DNA from 3 places in the Paenibacillus sp. ALJ109b genome. Region 3 is predicted to be linked to each of the others. Evidence: a T-box and tRNA genes for the amino acid it is inferred to sense, from the RefSeq annotation. Region 3 holds a T-box; the other regions hold tRNA genes.

What was found. A T-box is a leader RNA that pairs with one kind of tRNA and senses whether it is charged. The one in region 3 lies ahead of leuS (leucine--tRNA ligase), so its partner is inferred to be a tRNA-Leu.
Region 1: it encodes a tRNA-Leu, which carries the amino acid that the T-box ahead of leuS (leucine--tRNA ligase) is inferred to sense. The anticodon was not compared.
Region 2: it encodes a tRNA-Leu, which carries the amino acid that the T-box ahead of leuS (leucine--tRNA ligase) is inferred to sense. The anticodon was not compared.

Annotation. Positions count from the first base shown of each region.
Region 1 is NZ_JAAIFP010000002.1:61,151-67,313, forward strand. It holds gene G3352_RS02245 (sensor domain-containing diguanylate cyclase) at 1-1,369, shown strand, start outside; gene G3352_RS02250 (winged helix-turn-helix transcriptional regulator) at 1,445-1,804, opposite strand; gene G3352_RS02255 (DoxX family protein) at 2,007-2,402, opposite strand; gene G3352_RS02260 (Gfo/Idh/MocA family protein) at 2,462-3,454, opposite strand; gene G3352_RS02265 (adenosylhomocysteinase) at 3,495-4,682, opposite strand; tRNA gene G3352_RS02270 (tRNA-Leu) at 4,916-4,999, shown strand; gene G3352_RS02275 (hypothetical protein) at 5,059-5,238, opposite strand; gene G3352_RS02280 (sn-glycerol-1-phosphate dehydrogenase) at 5,398-6,163, shown strand, end outside.
Region 2 is NZ_JAAIFP010000025.1:181,115-187,277, forward strand. It holds gene G3352_RS22945 (X2-like carbohydrate binding domain-containing protein) at 1-930, opposite strand, end outside; tRNA gene G3352_RS22950 (tRNA-Leu) at 1,262-1,345, opposite strand; cyclic di-AMP (ydaO/yuaA leader) riboswitch at 1,717-1,848, shown strand; gene G3352_RS22955 (C40 family peptidase) at 1,854-2,318, shown strand; gene G3352_RS22960 (carboxymuconolactone decarboxylase family protein) at 2,433-2,762, opposite strand; gene G3352_RS22965 (hypothetical protein) at 2,880-3,098, opposite strand; gene G3352_RS22970 (hypothetical protein) at 3,223-3,552, opposite strand; gene G3352_RS22975 (xanthine phosphoribosyltransferase) at 3,651-4,232, opposite strand; gene G3352_RS22980 (YkvI family membrane protein) at 4,438-5,496, shown strand; gene G3352_RS22985 (glycosyltransferase) at 5,586-6,163, opposite strand, start outside.
Region 3 is NZ_JAAIFP010000033.1:90,793-96,955, reverse strand. It holds gene leuS (leucine--tRNA ligase) at 1-1,719, opposite strand, end outside; T-box leader at 1,791-2,057, opposite strand; gene G3352_RS27425 (aminoglycoside phosphotransferase family protein) at 2,156-3,112, opposite strand; gene G3352_RS27420 (class I SAM-dependent DNA methyltransferase) at 3,289-4,059, opposite strand; gene G3352_RS27415 (CvfB family protein) at 4,199-5,104, opposite strand; gene rsfS (ribosome silencing factor) at 5,101-5,448, opposite strand; gene yqeK (bis(5'-nucleosyl)-tetraphosphatase (symmetrical) YqeK) at 5,471-6,037, opposite strand; gene G3352_RS27400 (nicotinate-nucleotide adenylyltransferase) at 6,021-6,163, opposite strand, start outside.

The DNA.
Region 1 (6,163 bases), on a different contig from region 3:
GAAGTATTCAGCCAACTATTTTCCGGATATAGACTATGCAGACGCCAAAAAACTGGATTCCACACTGGATTTGATTCGAAACAGCAGTAACTACTTCAATTCGGTTTCTCTTATAGATGCATCGGGAATTATTCGAGGTTCATCTCCTTATTTGGAAAAAAGCCTGGGACAGCCTATAACTTCTAATGCAGCGAAATATGCGTTTAAATCGAGGGCTTCCTTTATATCCGAAGCGTATCGTGCACCTTATTCGGAACGCAGAGTCGTTTTTGTGAGTGAACCGATCTTCAGTCCATCAGGTGAATTCAAAGGTTTGATTAGTGGGAGTATCTATCTGCAGGAAAACAACATTTTGAACCTGTCATTTGGCAGTCAACTAAAGACGAGTAATGGCTCTTATTTTTATATTGTTGATGCCAAAGGGACGTTGTTATTTCACCCGGATACGGAAAGAATCGGTGAAAATCTAAGCAAAAATCAAGTTGTGCAGAAATTGCTTAACGACCAAACAGGCAAAGAACAATACAAGAATCTGGCGGGTGTGGATTCACTCGCAGGTTATTATAAGGTCCCGACAACAGATTGGGGAGTTGTCGTTGTATCTCCAACCCAGATGGTATACGATCAGCTGAATCAACATATTCGCATGTTGCTGCTGTACACTTCTATCCCGTTTATCATTCTGACGCTTATCGTTATTCGTGTAGCGCGCAAGCTGGCTAGTCCGTTTGTTTACCTTGCAGATTTGGTTAACCAGGTGGATCAGGGTAAAGTAGATCTGCCTGTAATGAAGCCGCATTGGAACAGGGAAGCGGACTTGTTAACACGAACCGTGCTAAGTGCATTGGCGAATTTTCGAAAGCAAAAGGATCAGCTTACTTATGATGCCAGAACGGATGTATTAACCGGAATGACCAATCGCAGGACATTTGAAGAAGTCATTCAGCAGTGGATTGATGAAGAAGTTCCGTTCTCCATTGTGGTACTGGATATTGATCGCTTTAAATCCATAAACGATACGTATGGGCATCATGCGGGGGATCAGGTTCTGAAGCATATCGCGAATATCATTAAACTGTCGGTTCGGACGCAGGATATATGTTCCCGGTTTGGCGGGGAGGAGTTTGTTGTGTTATTGCGACATACGGATTCCAAAACAGCGTATCAGGTTGCCGAGCATATCCGTGTATCGGTGGAACAGAGTATATTACCCATTGATCGTTCTGTGACGATTTCGGCAGGCATTGCCGAATATCCGCTGCATTCCACAACGGCGACAGAGTTGTTCCATTTGGCGGACAATGCGTTATATCAAGCCAAGGAAGAGGGACGTAATCGGACCATTACCATTCAAACGGTCATAAAATAAGGTTTACTCTCTTTTATTTCTAAGCCAAAAGAAGCTATCCCATCTAAGAGAGGGATAGCTTCTTTTGGCTTTTGTTTAGACCTCTTGTGATCTGGCCAGAACTTCATTTGTATACTGTTCTCCCCAGTCTCGCATGCTGTAAATAATCGGCTGGAGCGTTTCTCCAAACGGTGTAAGCGAATATTCCACTTTGGGTGGAACCTGAGGATAGATTTCCCTGTGAACAATTCCGCTGCTTTCCAATTCTCTTAACTGGAGAGTTAACATCCGTTGAGTAATATCAGGGAATAACTTTCTGATCTCATTGAATCTTAACGAGCCGGAGAATAGGTGGTATAGAATCGCACCTTTCCATTTGCCTCCGATGACGCTCAGCGTGACTTCGACGGAACAGCCATAAGGCGAGGGGCACCCATCGGCCGGGTTCTTTCTCATTATAATTGCACCTCCAGTTCGTGGTGGTTATTTATAGTATCAATTTTAGTACTACAGCACATAAATGTACATATCACTCATCTATGAGCATATCACTTCTCCCTTGGATTATAAACCCCGTGCCTCGGTATGAGTTTAAATCAACAAAGAACCCCGGTTTCGTATCACGAAACATCGAGGTTCTCAGGAATGGAAAGCTAGATTAAATTAAAGCGTCCAGAGAATAAGCTCCTGCACCCGCAAGTGCAACACCGATCAGCGATCCGAGCATAACCAGATTGTACTCGAATCCTCCGTTCAGATTCCAAAGTCCTTTACTTGCATGGACTTTTGCTATGGCAACAACCATCGGGATGATGAGCAAAATGGCAGCAAAACCAGTCCAGAGACCCGCCCCAAACAGAAATCCGCCGAACAATTCAATAAGGCCTCCACAGACAGCCATAATTCTTGCAGGCCTCAGACCAATTGCGCCGAAAAATTCGGCTGTTCCTGATATGCCTTCTCCACCAAACCAGCCAAACAACTTCTTGCATGCATGACCCATCATAATGAAACCAATAACAAGTCGAATGATAAGTAATCCGGCGTCTAACATGTGCTTCTTTCCTCTTCTCTGGTTGTATAAAATGATTGGTCTTATATATCGTATGAACGTCAGATCAGCGACGCCAGAATGGTATCACATAGCGCCATGGTTTCAATATTATCCTTGCCACTAGAATGTGGAACAGAGTTATTCTGGCAGCATTCCATAAAATGAGCCATCTCTCCTACAAATCCCCGTAAGTAGAGGTCGCGATAAGCGCCTGACATGGGAGAGCCGGAGGGAGTGAAAACAGTATCCTGCTCCTCAAGGGATTTCCAGGGAAGGTTATCCCCTGTACGAGATTGATGAACCGTAAGTGTGTTAATTTCATCTGCTAACGCAAATCCTTCGTCAAAAGTGACTAGTACACTTTCGCTCTCGCGTGACCATGCACTCATGCCAACAAAGTAGGCACTGCCCACCACACCATGATCAAATTTCAGGGAAATGCTCTGGTTAATATGTTCTCCGTCCTTAACCGTTGTGCCTGTGACCTGTATGGCTTCCCCGAACAGAAAACGCATCAGATCGACCATATGAATGGCAGCGAGCTTTATGAATTGTTCCTCATCCTTGCAGAATGGTGTGCTGTCTACAGCGAATTTCATTTGGAAAGAACGTGCTCTGCCCAATGATCCACCATCAATCAGTTCCTTGAGTTTCATGTAGACTGGAGCATATCGTTTCATAAATCCGACCATGACAACCACACCCGCCTTTTGGGCAGCTTCAGCCACAGCAGCAGCTTCGGCAGCATTCCATCCGAGGGGTTTATCCACGTATACATTTTTGCCAGCCCGGATGCATTCAAGGGCAAGTGCTGTCTGATCCTCTGGTTGCGCCACAACAACGACGCCGTCACAGTCTTCATTCTGCAGCATCAGCTGAGTATTATCATACGCTTTCCCGCTGCTCCCAAAACGGAGGAGAGCCGCCCCTGACCGTTCAATACTGCGGGTGGCGATGGCCTGAATGTCTGCTCCTGCTTCAACAGCAGATGGATATATATTCGTGGATGCATGGAATCCTGCGCCGATAAAACAAAGTTTCGCTTTTTTCATGTGAGCCTCTCCTTTAAATGCAGATCACCAATCACACTGATTAGATTTTGTAGCTTAAATGCTTCAGCATCTGTCCGGCAATGGTGTTGTTAACGCTATGAGGAACCGGCTGTGGTCCGAGGGTGAGATGTTGGCGTTGCTGTACAAGATATAGGAGGGAGGCGGCTTGCAGGGACAAGCCCAGATCCATCGTTTCGGCAGGATTGCCGCTGCCACCAGCTAAGTTCAGCATCTCGCCTTGAGTAAGCAGCATGAGTCGACGTCCGTTGGTTAATGTAAATTGTTCAATATTCGCGGTCAGTTGTTCCGTATGCTTCGCATCCTGACGGAGACTTTCCAGATCCATCTCCCAAGAAAAATGTCCGGCATTGGCGAGGATCGTTCCATCATTCATTTGATTAAAATGTTCCTTCAGAATGGCGTTAGGACGGCCAGTGACAGTAATGTACACTTGAGCAAACGCAAATGTATCCTCCAATCGTGCCACTCTGAATCCATCCAACGCCGCTTCCAGGCCAGCAATCGGATCGGTTTCAACAACGACGACCTGGCTGCCCAGATTCCGCAAATACCTGGCAATGCCTCGTCCACAGGTTCCATAACCTACGATGACGAAACGACGTGTGGGCAGAATTAGGTTTGTAGTACGCATAAAACCTTCAATAATGGTCTGTCCAACACCGTGTTCATTTTCCATAATTCGTTTGAGTGGGCTGTCATTAATAACAATGATCGGGAAAGGAATGTTCTCACCCGTCTCTTCACGCAGCAGATTGGCACCGGTCGTTGTCTCCTCCGTACCACCAATAAGAGAGTTAGTATCATACTGTTGAATGAGCGTGCGCGCCAGATCAGCTCCATTATCCATAAGGAGATGGGGTTGGTGACGAAGTACACTGTGGATATTTTGCAGATGCTCATTGCGTCTGTCCACACGTTGACCATATACCGTGATGCCTTCTTCCTGCAGAGCTGCTGCGACTACGTCTTTGGTTGTGCCCGGGCTGCCAGTCAATACAACGTTGGCTCCACCTGCCTGGAGTGTGCGGCATAACACAGCTGTTTTGGGCTCCACATGAATACATATACCGATGGTTAAGCCAGCAAAAGGCCGCTCTTTGGCAAACTGAGTTTTCAATTCGCCGAGTAGGGGCATATGCATTTCCGTCCAGTGAATGCTACGTTTTCCTTCTTCAATACGTTCATGTGTTGTGTTCTTGATCGTCATGCAAAACTCCCCTTTTCTATGCAAGGTATAGCGTGTCCAGCAGGACACATGATCTGCTTAATGTCTACGATAGGGAGTTTGATGGGGTTAAAAAAGGACATATGTCCTTTTCATTGCAGCTTAGAAAAAGGTGTTGCAAACTTATTAGAGAGCATGTATACTCTTAATTACGGTAAAACAAGCAATTGCTTGACCGGAATGCTTTTCATTCATGATGAGAAGATACATATTATGCGGTCGTGGCGGAATTGGCAGACGCGCACGGTTCAGGTCCGTGTGGGCTAACCCCCGTGGAGGTTCGAGTCCTCTCGACCGCATCGAAGAAAAAAAGCTCGCGAAATTGCTCTAAAGGCAATTCGCGAGCTTTTTTTGTTTTTTATTTATTGAATATGAATTGTTGCACACATAGGCCTGCAATCGCTCCAACAATACCAAAGAGTGCAACACTGGCCATCACCTCATATGCCTGAAAGCGAAACAAAAAGGCGATGCCGCTGCCAAATGTCGTTCCTGCGAGAAATCCGAGAGAAATTCCTATTTCTTTGGTTAATTTCATAGGTTCACCTGCTTGGGAATGTGAGTTTGGGATTTGCAAATTTTTAATACAGGAAGTAAAGTGTGATCAGGAAAATACTCACATTTTATTTCCTTTTTTCATTTTGTGGTTTTCTCCATGTAATTATGCATGATATTTCTTAAGGGAGGTTAAGGCGAAATGAATATGAACGAGCGGATTGCCGCATGGAACGAAGAAGCACAGAATTGCACTTGTGGGCATGATCATCGGTTGGTGGAAATGCAGGTCTATCTGGAGCATGGAGCTATTCAGCAGTTACCTGGTTATTTGTCCGAGCAAGGATACAAACATGTAACGGTTGTATATGATCGATTTACGGGTCCGGCAGCAGGCCATGAGGTGGTAAAGAACATCCGAGAAGCGGGCATTCATGTGGATGAGATATGCATGCCAGAGAACAAAGCAGGCGACGTGATCGCCGATGAGGGCGGGATTGTACAGGTACTGCTGGGTGTGAAAAAGGAAAGTCAGGCGATTATTGCTGCTGGTTCAGGGACCATCCATGACCTGGTGCGATTCGTTTGCTCCAAAATGAACAAGCCCTTTCTTTCAGTACCTACAGCAGCTTCGGTTGACGGATTTACCTCGGCAGGTGCTCCTCTTATTGTAAGCGGCGTCAAACAGACGTTCCAGGCGGTGCCGCCTGAAGCTATTTTTGCGGATATCGATATTTTGGAGCAGGCTCCCCAAGAGATGAATGCCGCCGGATTCGGAGATATGCTTGGTAAATATACATCACTGGCGGACTGGGTGGTTTCCGGGGATCTGGGTGGGGAACCGTTCTGCCCCGTAGCTTATCGCATGACGGAAGAAGCACTAACGACCTGTGTGGGGAATATCAAAGGTATCGCTGAAGGACGGGCCGATGGTGTGACTGTATTGATGGATGCGCTGATCGCTTCCG
Region 2 (6,163 bases), on a different contig from region 3:
GCCATTCCCGACATTCAGTGAATCGAAGTCGTTCCAGCCTCCGGGACCTGCATCCCGCCACCAGAGGGCCGCTATGGGAAATAAGCGTGAAATACTCGACCACTCCGTTAAGCCCTTACTGCTATCGTAGGCTTCAACATCCCAGTCGATCCTCCAGCCGTTTGCATACTTTTTCCAGAAGTCCACGTAATTGTGATCAAGCGCCCAGGAAAGCTCAAACCAGATGTTATTCCTGTCCAGGGCTTTGGACCATGCCTCCACATCACCGCGTGCATCCCGGCTCAGGTTATTAATTCCCGATCCTGGCGTCACACTATCGAATTTGACAAAGTTGATACCCCACTCGCCAAGAAGATCCGCGATGGAGTCAATGTACTTCTGTGAGCAAGGGTTCGAAAAATCAATTTTGTACGTGTACGAATCCCAAGCATCCATAACAACGAGCGGTTTTACTGCAATATCTTGCATACGACATGCCCCGCCCGTCCCATAAACCTCAAGGTTTTTATCATAGGCTGTGATTGATAATCCAGGAATCAGATAGATTCCGATCTTCTGTCCGTTATTATGGACATAATCGATGACCTCCTGAAATCCATTTGGATAAAGAACAGTACTCGGAATAGGACGGCCGTATTCATCTTCGTCACCGTTCCAGCCAGCATCAATATTAATGTATTCATATCCATGGGCTTGCAGCTTCTCACGCATCGCATCCGATTGCTTCTTAATACTCTCAGCAGATGTCCAGTTACCCGCCCCGTCATATACCTGCATGCTGTAACTGCTCCAACCCATATACGGCTTTTGGGCCAGGCTCTTATCTGCTGCTTGTGCCACATTACCTGTCGTTCCCATAATTCCGAACTGCACTGCCGCAATCATGAACACCATGAAACACATTGCCATCCTTTTTCCGATTCGTTTCAAATTATCCCTACCCCCTCTGAATTTGGTCAATCAAATTCCTGTTGATAGCGCTTCCATACGAGAAGAGAATAGTGTATGGTGGATTTCCAGGATAGGTACAATTCGGTATTTTACGTACAATTAGCCTGAAATATAGGGGCAAACCGTCGCAGAACAAACATATTTCCATTAATGGATAAATAAACAAATAAAAACTTCATCTTTGCTCAAATTAAGGGAATGGGTTGAAGACAACCAGGATGAGCAATCACTCTAATTCGTAAACAAAGAAAAAAGGTTCCTAGAGTGGCAGTAATGCCATTCTAGGAACCTTTCTTCGTATTACATATGATGCGGTCGAGAGGACTCGAACCTCCACGGGGGTTAGCCCACACGGACCTGAACCGTGCGCGTCTGCCAATTCCGCCACGACCGCGTATATTGTATCTCCGAGAAATTATATCGCGGCGACAAGAAATAATATATCATGTGCAGGTAATTAGTGTCAACAAAAAAATAATTCCCCTTCTAATGTGTAAAGCTATATTCCTCCATCATTTCATGCAAAACCAATACTATCAACATGCACTGTAATACATACCCACCTCTTCTTTCAAGTTTTAGGAAGCTGGAATCCTGCATTTGAAACAGTAGTTACTTTTTTGTCATCTGTTAGAACCCAACATTCGAGTTATTTCTACATAAATAGCGATAATTCCGTTAACATTGAGATGATAAGAAGTGTTCAAGAACGGTTTGACATTTTCGCATTTATGCAATATAGTTTCAAAAGGTTACAAAAACTTAATTATTCATTTGCCGAGTTTCATGTTTGAAAACGGGGGAACCATTTTGGGTGAATTATTCTTATACATAGGAAATATAGGGAACCTTCTACCGAACCCTTAGCTAACTCCGTAGGCATCGAAGGGAGAACAAAAATTTTGAAAAAGCTTATCATCTCCATTTTTGGAGCAGCAGTACTATTTACATCCGGTGCAGCAAGCACAGAGGCAAGCAGTATTAACACCGTCGTTAACAACATGACTGGCATACCTTATAAATGGGGCGGCACAACAATGGCCGGATTTGATTGCTCTGGATTTATGAGATATATTTTCAACAAATATAGCATTGAATTACCACGTACTTCCCAGCAACAAGCTAAGGCCGGAACTCCTGTATCCAAAGCTAATCTGCGTACGGGTGACCTGGTATTCTTTAATACGATGGGTAATGGTATTTCACATACAGGTGTATATATCGGGGGCGGACAGTTCGCTCATGCTTCAAGCAGCAAGGGCGTTAGCATCACACAATTATCTAATCCTTACTTCAATGATCGTTACGTAACAGCACGCCGGGTAACAGGACAGTTTATGTATAACAAAATGCTGGGCAAAATATAAGTTAAACAAGAAAAGGCTTCGGTTATAACCGGAGCCTTTTCTTCGTCTATCTTTGTCTACATTGATATTGATTCTAGAGATACGCAAGGTCATAATCAGTCTTAACCAAAGCTTTTAATGTAAAGCCTTCTGTACTCTCATTGCACCCTGAGACAACGCATGGCCTCCGCCAACAGCTCCAGCCACAGCAACCGTCTCCATAATCTCCTGATCGGTCGCTCCTTTGGCACGCGCTTCTTCCACGTGGTAAAACGTACATACCTCATTGTTTGCAAACAGTCCAATGCCCAGCGCAATCAGCTGTTTGGTCTTGGCATCAATCGCCCCTGCCTGAAAGCACTCTCCAGTGAACTCATGATAAGACTTCACCACAGCTGGCAGCACGTCGCTTAATTCACCAATCTGATCTTTATAGGCATGGACCTTATCATTCATCAATGTCATGGTTACCGCACATCCTCTCGGCTGATATGTTACAAGCTCTCACTGTACCTATCTTTTCTCCCGAGAGGTGTAATTATGCCAAAACATCCATGGTAAATGAACCTAAAAACGCCTGTCCTATTCTTCGAGCGGGCTCTTACGTGGTTCGCTGAACAACTGATACTGATAATTCCGATCAAGCTTAACCACACGACGATTCTGACGGCGAATGAGCACCTGCTCCCCGTCCCAAGCCACTACAATGCCTGTCACATCATTAGACTGAATCTCGTCCCGTACTACCCTTACTTTCTCACCCGATAAACGCAGTGCATCCAATTCTGCATCACTGATCATATTCATGGCGCCTACTTTCCCAAAAAAAATTATTTACAAAAAGAGACCTAAATGAAAAGTCATTTAGGTCTCACGTGACTGTATTGGACTGTCATGTCATTCGAAAATATGTCCCGACTGAAAGTTACCGCTGCGCGTGCTCTTTGCTGTCGTTCTTCTCAAACCAAAAATCAAGCACTTTGGCGGACATCACACGTTCTTCAAGGTACTCCACTTGATGCGGTGTAAATTGTTCTTTCCAAGAGAAGGACAACTCTTCGCACAAGCCTACAATCGTCAGCAATTCTGACCAGGCAACGTAGCGTTTGTACCAGAAAAATTGAGGATGTTCAATCATATAGGGATAAAGGTCATCGAATTCCGTATGTTTACAATCCAGGGCACGCTCAAAATGTACTTTCGATTCCGCCAGCTTATCAATAAAAAATTGTTCTGTTGCCGGTTGGTTACCCATGGTGTTGCCTCCTCTCCCTAACATAACCCCATTATAAATGAAATCAGCGGTCATGCAAAGGCATTGTTATAAAAATAGGCACTTTTTCCTTTAAAAAGTCACAATTCGTTATCGTCAAATTGCACGGTACCATCGTTCAATGAACGAATGCGCACCAACGCTTCAACCGGGATGCCCTGCTCACGAATGGTGCGCGCTCCGGCCTGAAAACATTTTTCGACCACAACACCGAATCCAACCAGTTCTGCACCCGAACGTTCGATAATTTTAATGACACCACGAGCGGCATCGCCATTCGCAATGATATCGTCAATAAACAAAATGCGGTCATTCTCATGAATATATTCACGGGACACCATAATATCCGTTACAATCCCTTTGGTAAAAGAAGGTACTCTTTCACAGTAGGCATCGGGGTCAGCCAAAAGTGTTTTTTTGCGACGGGCAAATACCAGCGGAACACCCAGTTCATGTGCGGCAGCAAAAGCGACCGGAATCCCGGAAGACTCCACTGTAATGACCCGAGTTACCCCACTTTCACGAAAACGAGCGGCAAATTCCCGTCCCATTTCCATCGTCAATGCAGGGTCAATCTGGTGATTCAGCAGACCATCCAGCTTCAGCACCTGATCTGACATGACTACGCCTTCTTGTAAAATTCGTTGTTTCAATACTTCCATAATTTGACCTCCCAAGCCTATCCTATGACGTAAAAGTATCATAGATCAGGCTCTCAGTTCAAGCGAAATTGCCTTTGCTCTTGTTCAGAGCATGTTAAATGACCCTTTGCCAAACTTCAATTGTCATGACTTTGACGGGTCAAGCATACCTTGTACCATGGCACCCACATGTCCAAACTATTCAGGGGCCTGAGAGGGGAAACGCATGAAACAGGCATTTCGGGTGCTGCAGATCGCATTTACATACATTGGAACGGTAGTAGGAGCCGGCTTTGCAACAGGGCAAGAGATATTGCAGTTCTTTACCCAGTATGGCAAATGGGCCACTATTACCATTGGCTTATCGACCATGCTCTTTGTCTGGTTAGGTACAAAAATGATGCTGATTGCCCATGATACCGGCTCGCGCTCTTACGAAGATCTCAACAAGCATCTATTCGGTCATAAAGCAGGAAACTGGATTACATGGGTTACCCTTGTAATTCTCATTGGAGTAAACAGTGTCATGCTGGCCGGAGCAGGGTCGGTCTTTGTAGAGCATCTAGGGCTTCATTACCAGACCGGACTGATTGTTACCCTTATAGGTACATATCTGCTGCTTGGACGGGGTATTCAGGCTATTCTGCAAATGAACAGTATCGTGGTGCCCATGATGCTCCTGCTCTCTCTGCTTATGATCACCAGCACCATACATCATCCCGGCGCAAACCGATTTATTACATTAACCACGGACAGCAATCCAATCCAGGTCTGGTTATCTCCTCTTTTGTATACTTCATTCAACCTGGCACTTGCCCAAGCAGTGCTCGTTCCGGTGGGTAACCAGATTCGCAGCCGAAAGGTACTCAAATGGGGCGGCGTTCTGGGCGGGATTGGTGTAGGATTCATGCTTATGGCAGCCCACTTCGCCATGTCAGCCCAGATGCCTGGCATCACACAATTTGAAATTCCGATGGGCAGCATTGCCTTTCAACTTGGATGGGTAGTCCAGTCCATCTATGTATCCCTGATTTTTATGGAAATCTTCAGTACATTTGTAGCCGATATTTATGGAATGACGCTCCAACTCAGGCAGCATGTCCATGTACATCCCAAACTAATCATACTGGCCATCATGCTGCTATGTTATTCGCTTAGCCAGTTTGGATTCAGTTCCCTGCTCTCTATCCTTTACCCCATTTTCGGCAGTTTGGCACTAATCTGGGGTGCAAAATTAGTTATGGATCGATGGGGAAGCTTTGGAGATCGTAACAAACACCTATAACAACGTATTTTTGTTGCGAAACATCATTTCCCTAAATATAAAAAAGCCGCTGTTTACGCAGCGGCTTCCTTCTTTTCCCTTTCCAGAAGTTAGAACTGGCTCGGGAATTGCAAATACATTTTTTTCAGTGCATTGACCGATCTGCCCAAAGAGTAATGGGTTTTGGCCTTCTCACATGCCGAACGAGCGAGCTCATAACGGTACGCCGGGTCAACCATCACCTTCTCCAGCGCTTCTGCCAGTGCAGACGGATCTTCTGAAGGTACCAGCAAGCCGTTACTGCCGTTCTCGATCTGCTCTGGTATGCCGCCAACATCTGTACCTACAAGGGCGAGACAGCTAAGCGCTGCTTCCGCGAAAACAGACCCGAACGCCTCCGCCCGCGAAGGAAGTACAAAGATATCAAAAAATGGCATGAATTCCTCCGGGTGCAGCGTGTAGCCATAAAAAATAGTCTCATTATAAATGCCCAGCCGCTGGGCTAATTCTTCCAAGTCTGGACGGATTGGTCCGTCCCCAATAATATGAAGTACGTAATCATGCCCCCGCGCTTTCAATTCCGCACAGGCTTTGAACAGAATATCCAGCCCTTTCGCCGGAACCAGACGGCATACGGTGACTAGCTGTGGTATCGCATTCTCATGGGGGATTGGCTTAAACCTTTTCT
Region 3 (6,163 bases):
GTTGACCAGTTTGTGGAACGGCTCTTTGGTATGCACCACACCCAGATCATACAGCACTTTATGCCAGAAACGAGCGTACAGCAAGTGAAGCACCGCGTGCTCTGCTCCCCCGATATACAGATCAACCGGCAGCCACTGCTGCTGTTTCTCTTGAGAGATCAGTTCCTTGTCATTGTGCGGATCGATAAAGCGCAGGTAATACCAGCAGCTACCGGCCCATTGTGGCATTGTGTTCGTCTCGCGACGTGCTTTCATTCCCGTTTCCGGATCTACGGTGTTAACCCATTCCGTAACATTCGCCAGCGGTGATTCGCCAGTGCCCGAAGGTTTGATCTGGTCAATATCCGGCAGCAGCAAAGGCAATTGATCTTCCGGCACCGTCTTCATCGTTCCGTCTTCCAGATGCAGAATCGGGATTGGTTCACCCCAGTAACGCTGACGGCTGAACAGCCAATCGCGCAGACGATAGGTTACCTTGCCTTGTCCCTTACCGTTCTCTTCCAACCAGGCGATCATTTTCGCAATCGCTTCTTCGTTGTTCAATCCGTTCAGGAAATCGGAGTTCACATGCGGTCCGTCTCCGGAATACGCTTCTTGTGTCACGTCGCCACCCTGTACAACCTCGATGATGTCCAGACCAAACTGTTTTGCAAACTCCCAGTCACGAGCGTCATGTCCCGGAACGGCCATGATCGCCCCTGTGCCGTATCCAGCCAGAACATAATCGGCAATCCAGATTGGCACCTTCGCTCCGTTTACCGGATTGATTGCATAAGTTCCTGTGAACACACCCGTTTTGTCTTTAGCCAAATCAGTACGTTCCAGATCACTCTTGCGAGCAGCCTGTTCCTGATATGCCTTGATTGCTTCACGCTGTTCAGCTGTTGTAATGACTTCAACCAGCTCATGCTCAGGTGCCAATACAGCATAACTTGCACCAAACAAAGTATCTGCACGTGTCGTAAACACTTTAATAACTTCTTCATAACCCTCAATGGCAAAAGTAACTTCTGCCCCGGTTGATTTGCCAATCCAGTTGCGCTGCATATCCTTGATACTTTCCGACCAGTCCAGCTCTTCCAGGTCTTCCAGCAAACGCTCTGCATATTCCGTAATTCTCAATACCCATTGGCGCATCGGTTTACGAACGACCGGATGTCCACCGCGCTCACTCTTACCGTCGATAACTTCTTCGTTCGCCAGTACCGTTCCCAAAGCTTCGCACCAGTTCACAGGCACTTCATCTACATAAGCCAGGCCTTTATTGTACAACTGGATGAAGATCCATTGCGTCCATTTGTAATAGTCAGGGTCTGTTGTGCTGATCTCCCGATCCCAGTCATATGAGAAACCCAGTGATTTGATCTGGCGACGGAAATTGTCAATATTGCGGAATGTAATATCCCGTGGATGCTCACCAGTATCCAATGCATGCTGCTCAGCAGGCAGGCCGAAAGCGTCCCAACCCATTGGATGCAATACATTGAAACCGCGCATACGTTTGAAACGGGATACGATATCCGTTGCCGTATATCCTTCAGGGTGACCTACGTGCAGGCCTGAGCCAGATGGATACGGAAACATATCCAGGGCATAAAACTTCGGTTTAGCCGGGTCTTCACCCGTTTTGAACGTTTTGTTATCATCCCAGTATTGCTGCCAACTTTTCTCCATGTCTTGTGGCTTATAGCCGTGTTTCGGCTGTTGATTCTCACTCATCTATTGTTCCTCCTCTGGTTATTCGCATTTATTGCAACAAAAAAACCTCAGCATCCCGTAGCGTTTGCAGCGCTAGGGACGAGAGGTTGAATTCCCGTGGTACCACCCTAGTTAGCGGACGATCGTGCTTCGTCATCCACTCCCTTTGGACCTGTAACGGCGGTTAACCGATGCGGATTTCCATTCCTGAACCTGAGTGTTAATCAGTCGGTTGCAAGATGGTGTAATCACCGCATTTCTCCAAGGCGAGTTCGTGAAATACTGTCAACCGACTTGCACCAACCGCCGGCTCTCTGTCATGTACAGGACTCACTACTGATCCTTATCATCGAAATATGTATACGATATGATCGGAAACATTATATAAAAAAGCAGCATTAAAGTCAATATTACACTGTCTGTTGAGTATAAGCAATGCTATGCATCAGTATACACATTAAGACGACTGGAATCGCTTGATTCCTTCTTCTAGGTTATCAATCGCCCACTGAATGTGTTCCTTGTTATCGTATTGACGATATGGACACTCGATTCTCAGCGCCAGATCAAAGTACAGATCATATAAACTTCTTCTTTTTCGTTCACTGTCTGTTGTAACTGTTCTACCATATCCTTTGAGGAATCCCGGTGTATTATTAAAATGACTGAAGTAATGCTCCATCAGAGGATCTGCCCAAAGGGAACGTTCAAAATCGATAATGGCCGTGATTTTCCCCGCCTCCACAAATACATTCCCATCCCACAAATCCCAATGTACAAGCACAGGCTCTTTGACATCATCCAGCACATCCGATTTTTCTTGAATCAAACGCTCCAGTTCCTCATAACGAATCGCAAAATCCACACCCGCTGCTTTGCTATCTGTAAGCATATCATCCATTAGGCACAGGAAAGCTTCTTTCCACGTCGTATAATGCGGTTTCTTTGAGGAAAAGTAACCAAACTTCTCTCCTTTAATTTCATTGATTCGACGATTGTAGGCACCCAGCTGCTGCTCTATGGATTCCTGCTCTTCTGCACTGTACTGATCTTTAACTTTGTTATACGGCGTTCCCGGCATGTACTCCATAATAAAATATTCTGCCGGAACCAGGGTAAGCGATGGATCATAGGCCAATACCCGTGGAACGGGTACATCCTGAAGTTCTGCCACAAGTCGTAGTGCCTCAACCTCAGCAACCATAACTTGCTGTTCACAGCGCATCAGCTTAACGCCATTAGAAGGAGCTATTTTGAGTACAACCTTCTGTCCGTCTTTCTTGGTGATAAAGTAAGCGTGGTTTGCCCACCCATCAATCATCTCTTTGTATTCTTGGATACCTGTGTTAAAGTGCTGCTGCACAATTCTGTCTAATTGTTCGGATGTCAGCCTTGTTTTGTATGTACTTTCCATTCTGCACCCCACCCGGAATTTTAATTTTCAGGATTCTAACTAATTAGAAAACGTTTTCCATTCAACTATTATGGCTTCCTTTAACCCCACTGGCAATAACTTTTATTACATATAAAAAACATTCTTACACAAAGAACTGCCCTTATACATCATAAGGACAGTTCTATATCATACTCCTATTTCACGGCTACATAGAATAGACGCTGTGCGCCTTCTCCCGCCTCTTTCCACTCAAAATCAGCATATACACGTACATCTCTGAAGCCTGCCTTCGTGAGCTCAAGCTTCATCCAGTCCGGATCATACGCACGCTGAACATGAACCTCTTCAAACCGTTGGTACATATCCTTGCCGCTCTCAGCCACACGCGAAAAGATACTTAGATGATGCTCAATCTCACACCGATCATGATCCATATCACAGGTCCAAATATACGATACGGAGCGTTCGTCCAACACAAATGGTTGCTCCTCTTCGTATCGAATAAGGGTATTCGGATGATGTACATCGAACAGGAATGTGCCCTCCGGCTTTAGCATCTCGTAAGTACGCTGAAAGGTACGAACGACATCCTCTTTTTCAAGCAGATAATTCACGCAATCACAGAACGATATCACCGAGTCCACAGGCTCCGGAACTCTCCAGTCCCGCATATCCTGCTGCACCCAGCGGACACTGCCTTCCCGATATAAGCGGTGGCCTTGAGGTGTGGCCTCCATTTTACTGCGCGCAACAGACAACATGTCCGCCGACAGGTCAATACCTGTAACTTCAAAGCCGGAGTTCACCAGTGGGATCGTAATTGAGCCGGTTCCACAGCCCAGTTCAGCCACACTTTTCGGCATGCCATGCCGTTCCCAAGCCGTTCTCGCAAACCTTATCCAGTCCGGATAAGGCATATCCTCCATTAATTCATCGTACACATAGGCAAATTTCCGGTAAGACATGTCAGGCACCGCACTTTCAATTTCATTTTTGAATCTCTTTTGAACAAAAGAAAAAGCAGGGGCGTCCGGAGTTCACCCAGCCTTGCCCTGCCTTTACTTGTGGATTCAAGCGCATACTTGATCCATGATACCCGTTTGTCTACTTTTCCTCGTTCTGATCCTGAGGTACAGACTCTGTCAGATAGGTCCAGTTTTCCTTTTGAGTTACCAGACCGTCCTTCATCAGTTTGCCCAAGGCCCGCTTGAAAGCGGATTTACTGATACCAAAGCGCTGCTTGATGATGTCCGGCGGGGTTGCATCCGAATACGGCATGCCGCCCGTAGGGCGCTCTTTCATGAAAGCAAGCAGTTTGTCTGCATCTTCATTGCGACCAACCTCTTTGAGAGGAGACATCGCCAGATTGACACGTCCATCTTCACGTACCATGGTTACCCGGCATTTCACCTTTTCACCCAGACGCAGCATACGATTTCGTTCCGAGGAATGAATCATGCCAATAGCGCCAAAGCCCAGCACACCACCGTCAACAAGTACAAAAGTACCCATCTGAAGTGGCTTGTACACCGTTGCTTCAACCCATTCGTTGACCCAGGAGGTTGGTGCATGGAAGGACAATGGTGCAAGCTCACGTTCCCCAGCCAATTTCGCCCGCAAACGTCCTTGCTTGTCATGCTCCATAAGGACAAAAACTTCATCGCCTACATGAGGACGTAATTCTTCCAACTCAGGCAATTCACGAATCGGGAGCAGCAATTGCCGCCCAAGCCCCATCTCGAGGAAACAGCCGAGGCGTGGGTGAATATCAGCCACAACCAGACGTGCCATTTCGCCAAGAGTGAGATATGGTTTTTTCATGGTTGCCGCCAGGCGATCTTCCGTATCAAAGAACAGAAAGACCTCCAGCGTTTCTCCAATTTTCACGTCCCGTGTGAGCTCCGTATAGTGAAGCAGTACATCTTCCGATCCTGTCGTCAAAAAGTAGCCAAACGGAGACACTTCACGTGAAACCGGCAAGTTGACGACTGTTCCTGCGATCAAACTCATACCGTTTCCACCACTTTGGCATCAGACCACAGTCGTTCAATGTTGTAATACTCACGCTCGTCGCGGTGGAAGATATGAACAACCACATCACCCATATCCATCAATACCCAACGTGCCGAATCCATACCTTCGATGCCTTTGATGTTCACGCCGGCAGCATGCGCCTGTTTACGAATCTCTGTTGCAATCGCCTGCACCTGAGTATCGGAATTCCCGTGACAGATAACAAAATAGTCCGCTACCAGCGAGATACCAATCAGATCCAGCGCTACAATATTGGATGCCTTTTTATCGTCAGCGGCCGCAACCGCCATATTCATAAGTTCTTTCGATGATACTGTCATGAACCAACCTCCATAATCTAATCTATAAATGTGCAATCAAGTCATTCCGCGACAACATGGTCAAAGGGTAAATGACACGGCGCTGCGAGATCAATAAGCTGATCGTCGAGTCAAAACCGGCAATTAAACCTTCTTCCAGACTGTGCTCAGCCTGTTCGCGAATATGATTTACTCCCGGGAAGTCTCTTCCCGGTTCAATATAATCCGCAAGACATACCACTTTATCCAGCAGGCTCATGCCTACTCGACCTGAGGTATGCCAGCGAATAGCATTAATAATTTCTTCATCATCAATGCCGTAGTCACGCTCGGCAACAAAGGCTCCCACTTCGGAATGCCAGAGCTGCTTGTCATGCTGCAAAAGTTCTTCGTTCAATCCATTGTCACGGATGACCGCTTCCATCTCGGATACGGGCCAATACTTGACCACATCATGCAGTATGGCTGCCAAATCCGCTTTTACAGGATCAGCACCATATTTTTCGGCCAATAACACTGCCGACTCCATGACACCCAGGGTGTGCTTCCAACGCTTCTCCGGCATTTGACCGGAAACTGCGCGGATCAGTTCGTCACGGCTTAGTCCCATATAAACCGCTCCTTACAATGTATTGGTGCACCTCATCAGGAATCATGAAACGTACCGAATGACCTTTGGCAAGACGTCTGCGTACGGCTGTGGATGATATATCCACTAGGGGCATCTCAGCCAACA